DNA from 3 places in the Cohnella yongneupensis genome. Region 1 is predicted to be linked to each of the others. Evidence: riboswitches for the same ligand, from Rfam matches in the RefSeq annotation. Region 1 holds a riboswitch; each other region holds the start of a gene.

What was found. A riboswitch is a leader RNA that binds a small molecule or an ion and turns the genes downstream of it on or off. The one in region 1 is predicted to bind cyclic di-AMP.
Region 2: another riboswitch for cyclic di-AMP. It lies ahead of ACFPQ4_RS03595 (3D domain-containing protein); the one in region 1 lies ahead of ACFPQ4_RS06265 (C40 family peptidase).
Region 3: another riboswitch for cyclic di-AMP. It lies ahead of ACFPQ4_RS05325 (APC family permease); the one in region 1 lies ahead of ACFPQ4_RS06265 (C40 family peptidase).

Annotation. Positions count from the first base shown of each region.
Region 1 is NZ_JBHSNC010000019.1:57,081-63,062, forward strand. Features, by position in the region: gene ACFPQ4_RS06260 (DEAD/DEAH box helicase) at 91-1,257, shown strand; gene ACFPQ4_RS06265 (C40 family peptidase) at 1,818-2,348, opposite strand; cyclic di-AMP (ydaO/yuaA leader) riboswitch at 2,353-2,493, opposite strand; gene ACFPQ4_RS06270 (hypothetical protein) at 2,708-3,517, opposite strand; gene ACFPQ4_RS06275 (M1 family metallopeptidase) at 3,531-5,525, opposite strand; gene ACFPQ4_RS06280 (hypothetical protein) at 5,689-5,982, shown strand, end outside.
Region 2 is NZ_JBHSNC010000010.1:171,576-177,557, reverse strand. Features, by position in the region: gene ACFPQ4_RS03615 (TrkH family potassium uptake protein) at 1-586, shown strand, start outside; gene ACFPQ4_RS03610 (TrkH family potassium uptake protein) at 609-1,952, shown strand; gene ACFPQ4_RS03605 (potassium channel family protein) at 1,967-2,629, shown strand; gene ACFPQ4_RS03600 (polysaccharide deacetylase family protein) at 2,711-3,520, shown strand; gene ACFPQ4_RS03595 (3D domain-containing protein) at 3,522-4,160, opposite strand; cyclic di-AMP (ydaO/yuaA leader) riboswitch at 4,171-4,378, opposite strand; gene ACFPQ4_RS03590 (LysR family transcriptional regulator) at 4,563-5,471, opposite strand; gene ACFPQ4_RS03585 (succinate dehydrogenase cytochrome b558 subunit) at 5,675-5,982, shown strand, end outside.
Region 3 is NZ_JBHSNC010000013.1:70,595-76,576, reverse strand. Features, by position in the region: gene ACFPQ4_RS05325 (APC family permease) at 1-1,639, opposite strand, end outside; cyclic di-AMP (ydaO/yuaA leader) riboswitch at 1,738-1,910, opposite strand; gene ACFPQ4_RS05320 (allophanate hydrolase-related protein) at 2,188-2,583, opposite strand; gene ACFPQ4_RS05315 (allophanate hydrolase) at 2,603-3,994, opposite strand; gene uca (urea carboxylase) at 4,013-5,982, opposite strand, start outside.

The sequences.
Region 1 (5,982 bases):
AACGCGGTAGCGGGATGAGTTGCAGGTTATCCTGCGGACGGGTATGATCGTAGAATCGGGTTAGACGAACGATAACGAGAAGGAGATCTTATGACATTCCAAGATTTGAACATCGTGCCTTCGATACTGAAGGCATTAGCGCAAGAAAACTACGTAAAGCCGACGCCGATCCAGGAGCAAGCGATTCCGCCGGTGTTGGCGGGAAGAGACTTGTTCGGCTGCGCGCAGACGGGGACGGGAAAAACGGCTGCATTCGCGCTTCCGATCATACAACTTTTAAGCGAGCAACCGGCTGGGCAACAGGGGCAGCGGCGTCCGATTCGCGCATTGATCCTCACGCCGACGCGTGAGCTCGCGATTCAAATTGACGACAACATCCGGGCGTACGGTAAATTCACGAAGCTGCGCAGCGCGGTCATCGTTGGCGGCGTATCGCAGAAAGGCCAGGAGGAATCGCTCGGGCGTGGCGCGGATATCGTTATCGCGACGCCGGGAAGACTGATCGACTTAATGAACCAGAACGTCGTCGATCTGCGTCACGTACAAATTCTTGTCCTGGATGAAGCCGATCGGATGCTCGACATGGGCTTCGCCCACGATATGAAGAGAATCGTCGCCAAGCTGCCGACGAAGCGTCAGACGTTGTTTTTCTCGGCGACGATGCCGCCGGAAATCGCGGAGATGGTGAAATCGTTGCTCGTGAATCCGGTGCGCATCGAGATTACGCCGGTGTCCTCGACGGCGGATCGCATTACGCAATCGGTCTATCTCGTCGATAAGCCGAACAAGCTGCAATTGCTCATTCATTTGCTGCAGGATAAGTCGATCGTGTCCGCGCTTGTGTTCACCCGCACGAAGCATGGCGCCGACCGCGTCGTACGCGGATTGAGCAAGGCGCAAATTTCGGCGCAGGCGATTCACGGCGATAAGTCGCAGAACGCTCGCCAGGCGGCGCTGAACAACTTCAAGAGCGGCGCGACTCGCGTGCTCGTGGCGACGGACATCGCGGCCAGAGGGATCGACATCGACGAATTGTCGCATGTTATCAACTATAACCTTCCGAACGTGCCGGAAACCTACGTGCATCGGATCGGCCGTACCGGCCGCGCCGGACTGAGCGGGATCGCGATTTCCTTCTGCGAATACGAGGAGTTGCCGTATTTGAAGGACATCGAGAAGCTGATCAAGAAGAAAATTCCGCAGGTGGAAGATCATCCGTATCCGATGGAAGCTGCCGTCCCGGCTGGGAAGGCTTGATTTGTTGGAGGACGTATGCGGCTGTAGCGGTGCGGGGCACGGTTACAGAGTTGCGCAGGTGAGATTGTTCGCTGTAGCGTTGCGAGGCGAGGTTACAGGGTCGCGATGGTGAGAATGTTCGCTGTAGCGTTGCAAGGCACGGTTACAGGGTCGCGAAGGTGAGATTGTTTGCTGTAGCATTGCGAGGCAAGGTTACAGGGTCGCGATAGAGAGAATGTTCGCTGTAGCGGTGCGAGGCACGGTTACAGGGTCGCGATAGAGAATTTCGTCGCTGTAGCGTTGCAAGGCACGGTTACAGGGTCGCGATGGTGAGATTGTTCGCTGTAGCGTTGCGAGGCAAGGTTACAGGGACGCGAGGGTGAGAATGTTCGCTGTAGCATTGCAAGGCAAGGTTGCAGAGTCGAGATAGAGAGTTTCGTCGCTGTAGCGTTGCGAGGCGAGGTTGCAGCGACAAATGCCCGTTGGCATTCACACAAATCTGCCCGCGCACCGCGCACAAAACGCAAAAACAAAGCCCCGCCATTTGGCGGGGCTTTGTCGTGTGATGGAATAGCCGAAGCTTATTCCAACGGTTCATCCGTAGCGCCCGAATCTGCAGGTCCGGTTAACTCGTCGTCCGCCGGATCGTACTCGGTTGCCAATGCTTCATAAGTTTCCGTGTCCATAACGCGACGGGCGGTAACGAATATGTTTCTGTAGGCTTTCTCGGACAGGCTGCTGATCGTAATGCCTCTTCTAACGGAAGCATGAGCGAACTTGCCATCGCCGACGTAAATGCCCACATGAGATATTGTTCTGCCGTTCGTTTTGAAGAACACGAGGTCTCCCGGACGCAAGTTGTCCTTGGAGACTTTCTTTCCTTGCGTTGCTTGATCTCTAGAGGATCTCAGGAGATCGATGCCCAGTTGCTTGTATACGTATTGCGTGAAGCCGGAGCAATCGAAGCCTTTGGTCGACGTACCGCCGTAGTGGTAATCGACGCCGATCAGCTTGTCGATCTCGTTATCCAGCTTGGAATCCGCGAACACGCTTCCGACTTGGACAAGCAAGAGCATTGCAAGAGAAAAAAGAATGACCGATAGCTTGCGCAAAGCTGGTGACTCCTTCCAATGCCTACGAGGTTAGCTGGAGGGTTCGGTTGAAGGTTCCCTATGGCTCCTGCGAAGCGAAGCCAATTCACCCGTACTAAATGGTTCCCCCGTTCCCCGGTGCGCGGGGACTCGGCAAATTTTTTACACACAGCCTTAGATATTCGGTGATTCTGACGAATTTCCTGCAAATGCTAAATTAGAATTTATTAATCTTGATTAGTTTACTGGGGATTTACACCGTCCTTTCCGCACATTTTTACTCGCCGATAATAACGCCAAACCCCGGCTGCCCTCCAAAATGGAGAGCAACCGGGGAGTGTCCCGGGCAGATCATGTCGAATAGGGGACAAAGAGGCAACTTACGATTCGCGCCAGACGTGATATTGAGAAGCCGATGTCCACAGCGTCAGAAGCGAACGGACGAAGTGGAAGGCCTGATGCAGCGCGACGGCGAGAAACCCTGACCAGAGAAGCGCGACGGCCGATGCCGCCAAAGACACCGCGATCCCGATGCCGACCATGACGAGCGTGACGGCGATTAACGGGAGCCCTTTGCGCAGCGCGTGTCCGCCGCCTTTCAATACCCCTTCCTTGGATACGGCTCCGAACTGCATGAACTGAAACAGCAGGTGGAGCAGGAACCCCCAGGCGAGCCATAGGACGGCGTAAGGGAGCAACCCTTGCATCCAATCCGATACGGAATCGTCGGAATAGAAGCGGTCTCGGGCAAGCGGCAGCAGCCATAGGGCGGGGAGCGCGGACAGTCCGTTCTCCAGCCAGTAAAGCGCGGTCACCGGTTTCCATGCCCGCCTCATGCCGGACAGCACCTGCGTACCTGCTCCATCCTCCGCATGGTGGAAGGAGTAGTATACGCCGGCGTTCAAGAGCGGCGTGAGAATCATGCGCACGAGCAGCAACGCGCCGAGCAGCAGCAATGTTTCGTTAAGTAGATCAGTCTTAAGGATGCGGAACTGCGCTTCGACGAGAAACAGCTTGGCGGCGTCCTCGTTCGGATGATCGCTCGGGTAACGCGCCAATATCGGCGTCACGACCGAGTCGACGAACCGGTAGAGGAAGAATCCCCACAGCAGGCGGTACAGAAATAGGAGAACCAACACATACTTATGCCGTACGGTCATGTCCCATCCCTTTTTTAATCGTGCTCTCATGGATCCCATCACCTCACCAGGCTATCGTTCCGAATATTCCTTCGATCAGCTGCGTAATGCCGGACGACCACCGCGTCCTGTCCTGTTTAGGTACTTCGGCCTTTAAGTAGTTGTTATATCTGCGATTGTCGAGCACTACGTTCATGGACGGATCGATGGCGGCGAACGACAACGGGGAAGCGGATTTCAGTTGAATTTGAACGTGATCCTGTACACCGTCCCATGTTTTGCGTATCGTCTGTCCGTTATCGAATTGGAAAAACACGCTAACCGGATGCGCGCTGCCGCCATAACGGCGTAACTGGACGCGAGTCTCGTACGTATCGCCAGTCTTGCGGGCGTATATCCCGTCTACGGCGAAATCGCTCATCTCTGCGCGCTGCACGTACGATTGGAAGAAGGTGTCCCACTTTGTCTTCGTGACCGTCTCGACGACTTTTTGGAAATCGGTGTAGGCGGGATGCTTGAATCGGTATTTCTGATAATAGGTGCGCATGATCTTCGCCATCGTCTTGTCGCCGACTTGCCGTTCCAAGGAGGTTAGCACCAGCTTGCCGCGCAAGTAGACGTTTTCCGCGTACTGATCGGAGTTGCGGAACTTCCAAGAAGACTGGTTGAGCGGCTCCGGATCCGTCAAATAGCTGGCTTCGATTGGCGTACTCGGGACAATGCCGTAGATGGCGGACATTAGCTTATCCTCTGTATAGGATGTGAAGCCTTCGTCCAGCCAAGCCTCCTCGAACTCGTTGGAGGCAACCAAGCCGTACCAATACTGATGCGCGATCTCGTGAACGAGCGTGCGTTCGAGATCGTAGCCCGGGTTAGCGCTGCTGGCGGCCGCGCCGGTTACTAGCGTCGGGTATTCCATTCCGCCCGCGCCGTTGCCTGCTGCGGGAGGGATGACGATCGAGAGCGTGGCGTACGGATATTCCCCGTACCACTCGCCAAGCTTGGCGAGCGCGGATTTGGCCGCATGCATGTAACGGTCTTGCAGCTTGGCGTGCAGCGGATCGAGGTAGAGCTTGATCCGGACGCCGGGAATGCCGGGAGAAGAGAACGAGTCTTCCACGTACGTGAAGTCCGGCGATGCCGACCAAGCGAAGTCGTGTACGTCGTCCGCGTAGAACTGTACGGACTTCCTGCCGCCGGAGATGCTCGGCGTTTTCGTTTGGAACCCGGTCGCGGCGACTTTGTAATCCTGAGGCACGTTAATACGGACGCTATAGATGCCGAAGTCCGAATAGAACTCGGAGTTGCCGTGATATTGGTGCAGGTTCCAGCCTTCCGTCGTTCTGCCCCGCGTGCCGATCGTCTCGTAGACGGCGACCTTCGGGAACCACTGGCCGGCCATGACGAAGTCGCCTGCTTTGCCCATGCGGGCGAACACGTCCGGCAATTTCACCTGAAAATTCATGTGCAGCGTGACGGACGAGCCGGGCTTGACCGCTTGCGGAAGCCGGAGCGTCACGAGCGTGCGGTCGGTTTTATTGCCGTCATCCGGTTGAACGTAGTGAATGCGAGGAAGCAGCGTCTCGCCTTCTTCGGTCGTAAGAGCGGTGAGCTCCATGCTTCCGTAGCTGCCTTCTTTCATTTTGTCGCCGCGCAGCTGTCCGCCGCTCTCCGCGATGAAAGTGCTGCCGGGAGAAAAAGCGTTCGGGTACAGGTGGAAGTACAGATCGGCTACCGACTTGCGCCCGGGGTTCTTCCAGGTTACGGTCTGCTGGCCGTTGAGCGTTCCGTCCTTCTCGTTCAACGTGACGTTGATGTGGTACTCCGTGATCCGATTGCTTAGTACCGCCGCTTTGGGCGTCAACAACGTATCCGGTGCCGGATCCGTCTTCTGCTGCGCGGAGGAAGGCGGGGCGGCCGCGAACTCGGCCGAGAGTTCGGAGGCCGGCAGTGAATATTGCTCCACCCAAGCGTCGGCAAAGCCGAATTTGACGGAGCTTACAAGAATTGCGGCGGCCGCGATGAAAAGCAGCATTCGCAGCGAACGGCGTTCAGGCATACGGATAACCCTCCCGTTGACAAGCATCTACGGGATATATATGACGGTTGTCCTTCGTTCATGCCCCTGTCCAATCGGGATTTAGTCTTTACACTCATCCGTCTGAGATGGTAGATTCTCCTTACGGACATAGTCGATCGGTTGATCGGGAGGTCATGCGAAGTTGAGCGTTAAGATCAGAAGATTCGCCGTGTTAACGGGAATCGTTGCCGCACTTCTTCTCGCAGCAGGCGTCGTTGTTCAGCAAATCTACGACAAAGAGTCGCCGGAAACGATTGTTAAACTATTCGCAGCAGAACCGAAGGAGCCATCGCCGTCGTTGACGTTCGCCTTATCCCAGGAAGGGTACGAGGCCATAGAGGGCCAGACATACGAAGTCTCTTTGGAAGAGTGGGGCAAGTCAACGTTCGTCACCGCGAAAAGAGAAGACGGAAGAGCGCATACCGCCCTTTTCCTT
Region 2 (5,982 bases), on a different contig from region 1:
GAATTCCCAATCGATCGGACCTAGCGTTCTCGGAGAGAAGGCGCTCGCTTCGGTGTTCCAGTCGGTGACGACCCGTTCCGGCGGGGTGACTACCGTCGACATTTCCAACTTCCGTCAAGCGACGCAATTTTTCATTATTATTCTCATGTTTATCGGCTCGTCTCCGGGATCAACGGGCGGGGGGATCAAGACGACGACGTTCGCCGTGCTCGTCGGCGCCGTGCTGGCCATGATCCGGGGCAAAGACGACGTCGTTCTGTTCCGCCTCCGGCTTGCCCAAGAGCGGGTATACAAAGCCGTTACCGTCACGCTGTTCTGTATCGGCATCGTGATGCTGGGAACGATGATTTTATGTACGACGGAAGATGCGGCATTTTTGAAAATACTGTTCGAAGCAACGTCCGCCTTCGGCACGGTCGGTTTGTCCATGGGATTGACCGGGGAGTTAACGACTCCAGGGAAGCTCACGATCATCGTTCTCATGTTCATCGGGCGGCTCGGGCCGCTGACGCTGACCTACGCCCTGGCGCCGAAGTTGGAACGCGCCCGCTATCGGCATGCGGAAGGTAAAATCATAATCGGTTAATCGGATAGGGAGAGGGCTTATGATGCGAGACGCGTTGCGTAAATTTATGGGCTCGCCGCCGCGTATTCTCGTTGCGGGGTTTTTAGCAATCATCTTTATCGGCGCGGGACTCCTTATGCTGCCGTTCGCTCACGTTGCGGAACATCAGCCCAAATTTCTCGACGCGCTGTTCACCGCGACGTCGGCTACTTGTGTGACGGGACTCGTAGTCGTGGATACGGGGACGTATTGGACTACAGCCGGACAAGTTATTATTTTATTGCTCATCCAGATCGGCGGCCTAGGCTTCATGACGATGTCGACGTTGTTCGCGATCGTCCTCAAACGACGGATTTCGCTGCGCGAGCGCCTCGTGCTTCAAGAGGCGTTGAACCAGACGAGCATAGAAGGCATCGTGCGTTTGGTACGTAAAGTCGTCGTCTATGCGCTTGCCATCGAGACGGCAGGATCGTTGTTGTTCGCGATTCGCTTCGCATACGATATGCCGGTCGGAGAGGCCATCTTTAAGGGCGTCTTCCACGGCGTCTCGTTCTTCAATAACGCAGGATTCGATATTATGGGCAATTACCGTAGCTTGGTCGATTACGTCGGCGATCCGCTCGTTAACATCGTGACGATGCTGCTTATTATTCTCGGCGGTCTAGGCTTCGTCGTATTGGCGGATTTAGTGGAAATGCGAAAGCTAAGACGGAGGCTGAGCTTGCACTCTAAAGTCGTGCTTAGCATGTCGGGCATACTTATCGTCGCCGGGGCCGTCGTCATCTTTATTTTCGAGTATACGAACCAGGCAACGATGGCGCATTTGGGCTTCGGAGAGAAGCTGTTGGCCTCGTTCACGCAGTCCGTGTCGCCGCGAACCGCCGGTGTTAATACGGTCGATTTGGCGGGACTGCGGCAAGCGACGCAATTTTTTATCGTCATCCTCATGTTTATCGGTGCATCTCCCGGCTCGACGGGAGGCGGCATCAAGACGACGACGTTCACCGCGCTCATCGGCGCCGTCGTGGCCATGATCCGGGGCAAGGACGACGTAGTTCTGTTCCGATACCGTCTCGCGCAGGAGCGGGTGTACAAGGCGCTTACCGTTACGCTGTTCGCTTTCGTGCTCGTCACGATCGCAACGATGATTTTGGCGACGACCGAGGATCATCCCTTCCTCATGATTTTGTTCGAGGTGACATCGGCTTTCGGTACGGTCGGCTTAACGATGGGGCTGACTACGCAGCTTACGATTGCGGGTAAAATCATTATCATCGTCATGATGTTCATCGGACGTCTAGGTCCGTTAACGCTAACCTACGCGCTAGGACCTAAACAAGAACGCAAGCTTTACCGCGAAGCGGAAGGCAAAATCATAATCGGGTAGGAGAGCAGGACAACATGAAGGCGAATCAATTCATCATTATCGGATTAGGCCGTTTCGGCTCGAGCATCGGCCAAGAGCTTATCCGATTGGGCCACGAAGTGCTCGGCGTCGACCGCGACGAGGAAAAAGTACAGGAGTTGTCCAAAATATTTACGCATGCGATAGTAGCGGATGCGACGGAAGAAGAAGTGCTACGATCGATCGGCGCGCGCAACTTCGATTGCGGCGTCGTCGCGATCGGAGACGATGTCGAGGCTAGCATTTTAGCGACGATCCTGTTGCAGGAGCTCGGCGTGAAGAAAGTAGTGGCGAAGGCGGTGTCCGAGTTGCACGGCCGCGTGTTGGAGCGCATGGGCGTCGACCGCATTATTTATCCCGAGCGCGATATGGGCATTCGCGTCGCGCACCAGCTCGTCTCGCCGAATCTGCTCGATTACATCGAGCTTTCAAAGCAGTATACGATCGCGGAGCTCGCGGTTCCGCAATGCCTATCGGGACAATCGCTCGAAGACGTCAATCCGAGAGGACGGTTCGGTTGCAGCATCGTGGCGATTAACAAACCGAAGGGTATCATCATCGCGCCGGCAGCCAACGATGTGCTTGCCGAGAAGGACGTCATGGTCGTCATCGGGACGAACGAGCAAATTGAGCAGTTCCAGCACTCGCTCAACAAATAATCGATTTGCAGCCGTAAGTATGAAAAAGTTCCCACTTGCTCAGGATATAAGGTAGACGATCGGTCCTGGGAGGGTGGCACAATGGCAGGTTGGCGTTATCGAATCGCGGTGATGGTGCTGGGGGGCGCCGTCACCCTTTTATGTTTGATGGGGTCGGCTCGTTCGGCCGGAGCCGTACCGCCCGGCATACAGTGGACGGATTTGGAACGCAAATTCGAAGGGGTATTCGTCTTATCCGCTTCGCGCGAGTCTAGGAAAGTGGCGCTAACGTTCGATGACGTGCCGGATCCTAGATTTACGGGTCAAGTTCTCGACGTATTAAAGAAAAAGCACGTGACGGCTACTTTTTTCGCTATGGGGACGCGCAGCATGAAACATCCGGATCTGCTTAGGCGCATTAAGCGCGAAGGGCATGACGTAGGCAACCATTCCTACAGCCATCCGGATTTCTCCAAGCTGCCGGTCGAGGACGTGAAGCGGCAGATTACGCGCGCGGAGACGGTCATCGCGGGTATTATCGGTTACAAGCCGAAGCTTGTCCGCCCGCCGTACGGGGAAATTATGCCGGAACAGCTGGAGTGGGCGAAAACGCAAGGGTATACGGTCGTCAATTGGGACGTGGATTCCGCGGATTGGCGGCAATTGACTGAGAATGAAGTGTTCCGCAACGTGACGAAGTCGGTCAGGCCGGGATCGGTCATTCTTATGCATGCGGGAGGCGGGGAAGGGCAAAGTCTCGCCGGTACGGTCAAAGCGCTGCCTCGGATTATCGATTGGCTGAGGGAGCATGACTACGAGCCGGTCTCCTTGTCGGAGCTGCTCGGATTGCCGGTAAAACGCGATAACTCCCTCAAGCAGATGTTGCATCTGCCCGAAGGAGCTATCGAGTAACTTATTTCAAAATGTACACTTTCACGTTCTGAATGCCGAATTCGGAGACGAACGCCGGGGTGCCGGGAATGAAAATATCGACGCGTTTACCTTTGATGGCCGAGCCTTTGTCGGTCGCCGTTCCGACCATGCCGCCGACCGGCAAGCCGTTGAAGTCGTAGCCCGTAATGTACAGCTTCGTTCCGAACGGGATTACGCTCGGATCGACGGCGATCGTACCCAGCTTCAGCGCGTTGCCGAAGTAGTCGACGGCGCCCCAGGGGCCGTTTTCTTCCGGAGCCGACGAGTACGCCGTTGCTTTGATATCGAGCACTTTGGAGTATGCGAGCGAAACCCCTGCATTCGTGGTGATCGATTGCGCCGTAACCGACGGTTGCTCGGTCGACTTCGCCGTGACCGTGTTGGTCGTCGGAATCGAAAGCCGCAAGCCCGCGTAGATGTTCGTCGGGTCCACGTTCGGATTGGCGTCCAGCAGAAGCTGCGTCGGAATGCCGTAATATTGGGATAGCTTCCAGAACGTCGTCGTGTCCGTAGCGATGTGAGTCGTTGCCGCATGGGCGGTTAATGCAGGAATGAGCAGAGCGCCGCCCAAGACGAGCGATGCCGTGCGCGTGCCGAGATTCTTCAGTTTTCGGTTCATAAGTATACTTGCCTCCTAATAAAATGGGGCCGGCGAGGTTAGCTGTCGGGTTCGGATTGGGAGTACAACCCTACGATCGGACGAGCGACGTCTCCGTCGCTAAGTACGTTTCGATTCACCCCGAGTGCAGTCGGCGTTGGACGATGGCCGAGCCATCCGCGCCTATGCGCACGTTAAGTATTTTCCCCCGCACCAAATGGTTTAGGCCAGATTTGGTTGTCCATTCATAGGGAACGATTGTTACACGGTTCCACTCTGAATGGCTTAGATACAAACGTTATGCCGCTATCTTCCAAGATTGGCGGCAACCGTTTATACGTCTTGTAGAGGTTAACACAGCAGGCAGATCGTTGGAACCGGAAAATCCCGGCAATCGCCCTCAAACCCGCGCCGGGACTGCATTTACGGAGTGTTCGTCCGACGGCTGAAATAAGCGGTCATCTCGTCGATCAAATAGCGGGTCGAAGGCGCAAGCCATGCCGGATCCCCGTGAATGATCGATATCGTCCGCTTCGTCTCTTCCAGTTCCGGAATGCGGACCAGGTACAGGTCGTTGTCTGCGAGTAGCTGCTCGCGCATATACGATTTGGGCAAAAGCGTCCCGGCCCGGCACGCGGATAACAACCGGATGATGGCTTCGAACGAATCGATTTCCATGCGAACGTCCGGCTTCAGATTGTATTTACGGAACAGCTCGTCCGTGTGCGTGCGGTACCAGGTGCCCGGCGCGAACAAAATCATGGGCAATCCGTTCAGATCGGACATCGCCAGCTGCGTTCTCTCTAATATATAGTGCGTTCGGGGAAGGACGAGTATGAGGTGATCGTCAAATAAGGGTAAACTTGTAATGGCGGGATCGGCATCGACGGCGGACGCGACGAGACCGAAGTCGACTTTACGCTCCTTCACTAGCGTCGCGATTTCGTGCGCTTTGCCGGTGACCGCTTTGATCTCGAGCTGAGGATGTTTCTCCGTCATCGCTTGGATAAGCTCAGGCAACGTCGTCTGCAGCGTCGTTAGGCTAGCTCCGATCGTGGCGACCGGCGCTTCCTCGGACTTGAAAGCGTTCAGCTTTTGCAAGTAATTGCTGTGGAACCGGCGAAGCTCCAATGCGAATTCATAAGTCAGTTGTCCGGCCGCGGTGAGCTCAAGGCGTTTGCCGATGCGGCGGAACAGGGTCACTTCCAGCTCCGATTCCAGCTTGGCGATTCGCCGGGATAGCGCGGGCTGAGAGACGTTCAGCCGCTCTGCCGCTTTGTTCAGGCTCGTCTGCTCCACGATCGTGGCGAACGCGCGCATGTCATCAAGCATGTCGGACGACTCCTTCATTGTCGAATAAAGGTACCATATGCATAATCGTTATAAGTTATAATAAGAAATATGCAGTTCCATTATAAGCGAAAATAGAGTAACCTATAAAGCGGTGACTGATGGTGGCGAATGGCATTGAAGGCAATGTCTAAGAGCGTCCACAGCGACAATCGCACGGTTACGAAAGGAGAACACATACGGACATGAAAGGGAATTCTTACTTACCGCGCAAGCTTCACTCTTTGCTCGGTGTCATTCCGCTAGGCCTGTTCTTGGTCGAGCACGCATTGACGAACTACTCCGCATACGAAGGCGGAACCGAGGGATTCGCGGACAGCATCGACTTTTTGCACGGGCTTCCGTTGTTACCGTTCCTAGAGCTGTTCTTTATTTGGTTGCCGATTTTGTTCCACGGCGTTTACGGGTTGTACATGGCGTTCCAATCCAACCTTAACGTCGGCCGCTTCAGCTACTCCCGGAACTGGGCGTTCGCGTTGCAACGCGTTACCGG
Region 3 (5,982 bases), on a different contig from region 1:
TGAACTTGCTAAGCGGCTGAATAATGCTCCGGTAGTGGGAGTGCAGCGTCACCAATCGGATGTCCGGCCGCCACTTGCTCCATTTTTCCTCGAACAGCGCCTCGTCTTCCCGTTCGAACGGGATGTAGACCGCGATAATTTGATCCGCGTTAAGCGATTGCGCATAGTTAACCGAATGCTCGACGACGTGCGTAATTCCGGATACCGGTACGATGATGACGTTGCCTTTGATCGGCACGGTCGGCTCGCAAGTGGCCAACCGCAGTTGTTCGCCTACGGCTTCGTAATGCTTTTTGATCCGTTGGAAAATAAAGATGATCATCGGCATGAACACGAGAACCGGCCACACTTGGCTGAACTTCGTAACGAAGAACATCATCGTGACGGTAAAGCAAATGATCGCGCCGATCGTATTAATGATGAGCTTCGGAATCCAGCCGCTCGGCTTCTGACGAACCCATTTCACGATCATGCCCACTTGCGCGAGCGTGAACGGAATGAATACGCCGACGGCATATAGCGGGATAAGCTGCTCGGTTTGACCCTTAAAAGCAATGATTAGGATGATCGACAGAAAGCCTAGGCTAATTATTCCGTTCGAATAACCCAACCGGTCGCCCCTGATCGTGAACATGCGCGGAATGAACTTATCTTTCGCCAGATTGACGGCCAAGAGCGGGTAAGCCGAATAGCCGGTATTCGCCGCGAGAATCAAGATCAATGCCGTCGTGCCTTGAATGAAGAAGTACATAAAGTGCCGTCCGAACGTGTGCTCGGCGATCTGGGAGACGACCGTTACGTCGTGCTTCGGCGTTACGCCGTAGTAATACGCCAGCATCACGATGCCGGAGAATAAGATCGCGAGCAACACGCCCATCGCGATCAATGTCTTCGCCGCGTTGTTGGGCGCAGGCGATTTGAAGTTCGGAATGGCGTTCGAGATCGCTTCGACCCCGGTAAGCGCCGAGCTACCCGAGGCGAACGCCTTCAAGAGCAAGAACAAGGAGATGCCCGCAACCGGCGTGCCGACCGAAGTATGCAGCTCCGTCGACACGTCGCCCGTAGCGATCTTGTAGATCCCTACGCCGATCAGGATGAACAGCGCTAGCACGAACAAGTAAACCGGATACGCGAGTATCGAGGCCGATTCCGTAAGCCCGCGCAAATTCAATATCGTAATGAAAACAACGAATATGACCGCGATAATGACCGTGTAGGGATGAAGACTCGGGAAAGCCGACGTTATGGCGTCCGTGCCGGCCGATACGCTTACCGCTACGGTCAGAATATAGTCGACGAGCAATGAACCGCCCGATACTAGTCCAGCCGATAACCCTAAATTTTCCTTCGATACGACGTACGCCCCGCCCCCGTGAGGATAGGCGAAAATAACTTGCCGATAAGATAAAATTAACGCCAGCAACAGGATCAATACGCCGATCGCGATCGGAACCGAATACCACATTGCGGCAGCGCTGATCGTGACCAGGACAAGCAGGATCTGCTCCGGACCGTAAGCAACCGACGACAAGGCGTCCGAGGATAAGATGGCCAGCGCCTTCGTCTTGATCAGCTTTTGCTCCCCTAATTCGTTCGATTTAAGGGGTCGCCCGATCAACAATCTTTTAATGGAATGCATGCCTTACACCGCCAAGTCTAAAGTTATGAAGTCGATACGATGACACAACAAAAAAAACCGCAGAGGTTTCCCCTGCGGCCGGTAATCGTGCCGAAGTTGTGTCTCCTCTAAGACGCTTACGAGGTTAGCTGACGGATTCGGGCGTGTAGAGTCGCCCTACGATAACGGTCTAATGACGCGTTCATCGATTCACCCCGCGCGGCGAGCGGAAAGCCCGTCGCAGATTGGTTCCCCCGTTCCTTAGACTTCAAGGACTCAGCGTATGCTTTTATTATGAAGTTGATGGAATGATCATATTCCTCTCGCTCCGATCTGTAAATCTCGATTTTCCGTCCGATTCCGGCGTAATCGCCATATTTGCGTCATGAATGCGCATACACTTCGCCTACCCGTCGCGCAGCATCTCCACCATGCCTCATTCATCGAATTACCGCTTGCGGTTGATCTGCCGCTTGAAAAAGCGAATAATAAGCCCTTCCCGTATCAGGGCTTATTATTCGCTGGCTACGCCGGTTATATTTGACGATATACATGGGAAAATTTGTTATTCACTTATTTAGGTTTCTCCAGCTTCCGAGGCTCGTAATATCTTCCGCGCCTGCCCATTCGGATGCGTAGCCTTCGCATATGAAGCCAGGCACTTCCGTACCGTCCGCTAGCTCGACCTTGCCGATTCCGAGCGGACTCGGAATCAAGGCGACGAACGAGCCGAACGCCGTCAACGGCAGCTCCCACAGTTCCAATGCGATTGGCGCGCCGCCATTGGTGAGCTTGATTAATCCCGGCTTCGCCGGCGTCGTCGGCAGCTTGAGCAAGCGATACTTGGCGGCCGTCGTCGACTCTCGCACGAACGTCCCTCCGCGTTCCAGCAGCTGTTTCTCGAGCGGGAATCCGCGCATATGCAAGCCGCATACCGCCACTAACGTAGTGTCCGAAGTTGACATGGGCATTCCTCCTGGAAGTTTATTGGCGTATCGGGGACAGCGGATTTGCGATCCGCGCTTGGGTCTGCGCCACGGCTTGCGCGCAGCCGCGGATCAGATCTTCCCGCTCCGCCGTAGCGAATAGCGTGATGCCGAACGGTAACTCCGCCGCCGCATCACCCGCCGGAATCGCGATCGCGCATAGATCCAGCAGGTTGCAGTGGTTTGTATACCTTCCCATGTCGCGGTTCGTCGCAATGGGGTCTTGCCGTACTTGCTCGCGCGTCCAAGTGCCGCCGGCCGTCGGCATGACGAGCACCGCGTCCTTCAGCCGCATGCGCGCTTCGAGCTTGTAAGCTTGCAGCTTGTGCATCGCTTGGAACAACGACGCGGCCGAATGCTTGGGGTCGGCTCCCGTTCTAAGAATGCGTTCGGTCACGGGAAGCGATGCTCCCGGATTCGCCTCGACGAACGCGCCGAGACCCGCCCATCGCTCCGCTACCCACGGACCTTCGTACAGAACGGATGCAGCTTCGCCGTACATCGCGACGTCGACTTCCTCGACGGGAATGTCCAGCGTCCGCAGCGTCGCGACCGCAGCCTGCCAAGCCTGCTCGTATTCGGCCGCGTAAGGGCCGTAGAACCCCAGCGTGCCCGCGGTCGGCACGCAGATGCGCGATGGCAGCGCGGCGGTCGGCGAGGGCAGCGGTCGGGACCAAGGGTCGCTCTCGTGAGGACCGCGAACGACACGGTCGACCTCGAACGCATCGGCAGCATCCCACGCGAATACCGTGACGCAGTCCAAGCTCTCGCACGCAGGCACGACGCCTCGCACCGGCCACGCGCCAAGGCTCGGCTTATAGCCGACGAGCCGGTTCAGGTGTGCCGGAACGCGCCCCGAGCCCGCCGTATCGGTGCCAAGGGAGAATGCCGCGTGACCGCGAGCTACCGCGACCGCCGAGCCGCTGCTCGAGCCGCCGCTAATGAGTTCTGGCCTAAGCGCGTTATGCGTCTCGCCGTATGGACTTCGCGTCCCGACGAGCCCCGTGGCGAATTGGTCGAGGTTCGTCTTGCCTAGCGGAATCGCTCCCGCTTCGATGAGCCGGGCAACGACCGCGGCATCCTCGGAGGGCTGGTAGGCGTACGCCGGACAACCCGCCGTCGTCGGCGCGCCGGACCAATCGATATTGTCTTTGATCGCGAACGGAATGCCCCACAGCGGCGCTTGCGCCGGATCGATTCCGTTCAACCGAAGGAGAAAAGGCTCGATCCGAGACCACTCCGGCGGAGTGATCCATATATTCATTTCTTGATCCTGCTTCGCGCGAAGGATAATCTCCCCCACGACCTCTGCCGGTGTCGTCTCGCCGCTCCGATAACGCTCCCTAAGCTCATTTATCTTGAGCGCTTGAGGTGTTTTGGCCGCGTCCATAAGTCTCCTCCTCGTCCTTTACTTCATAATACTGGCGATAAGCTGCCCCGAATGCACCGGATCCCCTGGCGTAACGAAGAGCGAGCCGATGATTCCGTCCGAGGGAGCTTGCTGGGCGAACTCCATCTTCATGCTCTCTTGGATGATGAGCGTGTCGCCTTTCTTCACTTCCTGTCCCGGCGTCACGAGCACTTTCCATACGCTGCCCGGCATCGGCGTCCGTACGGCGACGGCGCCTTCCGGCAGAACGTTCTCTTCGGTAGGCTTCGCCGTCTCTTGCTCGGAGACATACTCGGCGAGACCAAGCCGCTTCCAGCTCTCCCGCTCCGCCTGGAAAGCCGTCTGCTGCTTATGCTTGAAAGCGTCCGCGCTCTCCTTGATCGAGTCGAGGTACGCCAAGTACTCGCCGAAGTCGAACTCGGTTTCCGTAATATCCGCTTCGAACCGGCCGCGCAGGAAATCTTCGCGCAAGACGAGCAGCTCCTCGGCGCTGACCGGATAAAATTGAATTTGATCGAAGAAACGTAGCAGCCACGGCTGGCCCGGCTTAAAGCTCGCCGTCGGGCGCAACTTATTCCACATTTGTACCGTGCGTCCGACGAATTGATATCCGCCAGGCCCTTCCATGCCGTAAACGCACATGTACGCTCCGCCTATACCGACGGCGTTCTCCGGGGTCCAAGTGCGCGCCGGGTTGTACTTCGTCGTCACGAGCCGATGACGCGGATCGGTCGGCGTCGCGACCGGCGCGCCGAGATAGACGTCGCCAAGTCCGAGCACGAGGTAATTCGCTTCGAACACGATGCGTTGCACTTCCTCGATGCTGTCCAGCCCGTTCACCCGCCGGATAAACTCGATGTTGCTCGGACACCAAGGCGCATCGGGGCGTACGTTCTGCTGGTAACGGTCGATCGCTACCCGCGTAGCCGGGTCGTCCCAAGACAGCGGCAGGCGGACGATCCGCGAAGGCACGCGAATCGAATGCAACGGAGGCAGCGCTTGGTCGATCTCTACGATGCGCTTGCATGCTTCCATAGCCGTAATTCGCGAAGGATCGATATGCACTTGCAAAGAGCGGATTCCCGGCGTCAGATCGATGACCGGAATCGCGTCGCTGGCTTTGATCGCCTGCATTAAGGCGTTCGCTTGGAAGCGAAGCGCCAAGTCCAGTTCGAGCTCTCCGTATTCGACGAGCAAATATTGATCGCCGCAGCAACGGATCGTCAGCGGATACCGGCGGCTTTCGGAAACGTCGCGATGCAAAATCGGGTAATCGGTTCGGAAGTCGGACGCCGCCGATGGCGGCAACACGACAGGCTCGAACGCTTCCCGCTCGCCTTCGCCAATCGCATGCAGGTTAAGCTCCTGCGCCGAACGCAACGCTTCGGCCTCTTGCAGCGTCAGCAACCGGAAGCGCACGGTGTCTCCTGGGTGCAACTGACCGAGCTTCCATAGCTCGGCGGTCGCCGTCGTCACCGGGCAGACGAAGCCGCCTAGACTCGGACCGTCCGGACCAAGCAATATCGGCATGTCGCCGGTGAGATCGAGCGTGCCGACCGCATAGGCGTTATCGTGAATGTTAGAAGGATGAAGGCCCGCTTCGCCTCCGTCCTCTCTGGTCCAGAGAGGCGCGGGTCCGATCAGCCGGACGCCCGTGCGCGAGCTGTTGTAATGAACCTCCCAGGCCGTTTCCGTCAGCTGAGCCAAATAACCCGGCCGCAGAAATTCTTCCGTGCAATGAGGTCCTGGAATAACGCCTATCGTCCACGCTTTAGTCATTAGAGGGCGATCCGCGTAGGCGAGTTCATCCGAGTCCGAGACAGGGTCAACTACGCCCGGAACGCCGTCGACGGAGCTCGCGTTCACGTTCAGCACGTCGCCGGTCCGAATCGCGCGTCCGCCGTGACCGCCGAAATTGCCGAGCGTGAAAGTCGAAGCGCTGCCCAGAATGCGCGGCATGTCTAATCCGCCGCCGATAAGCAAGTACG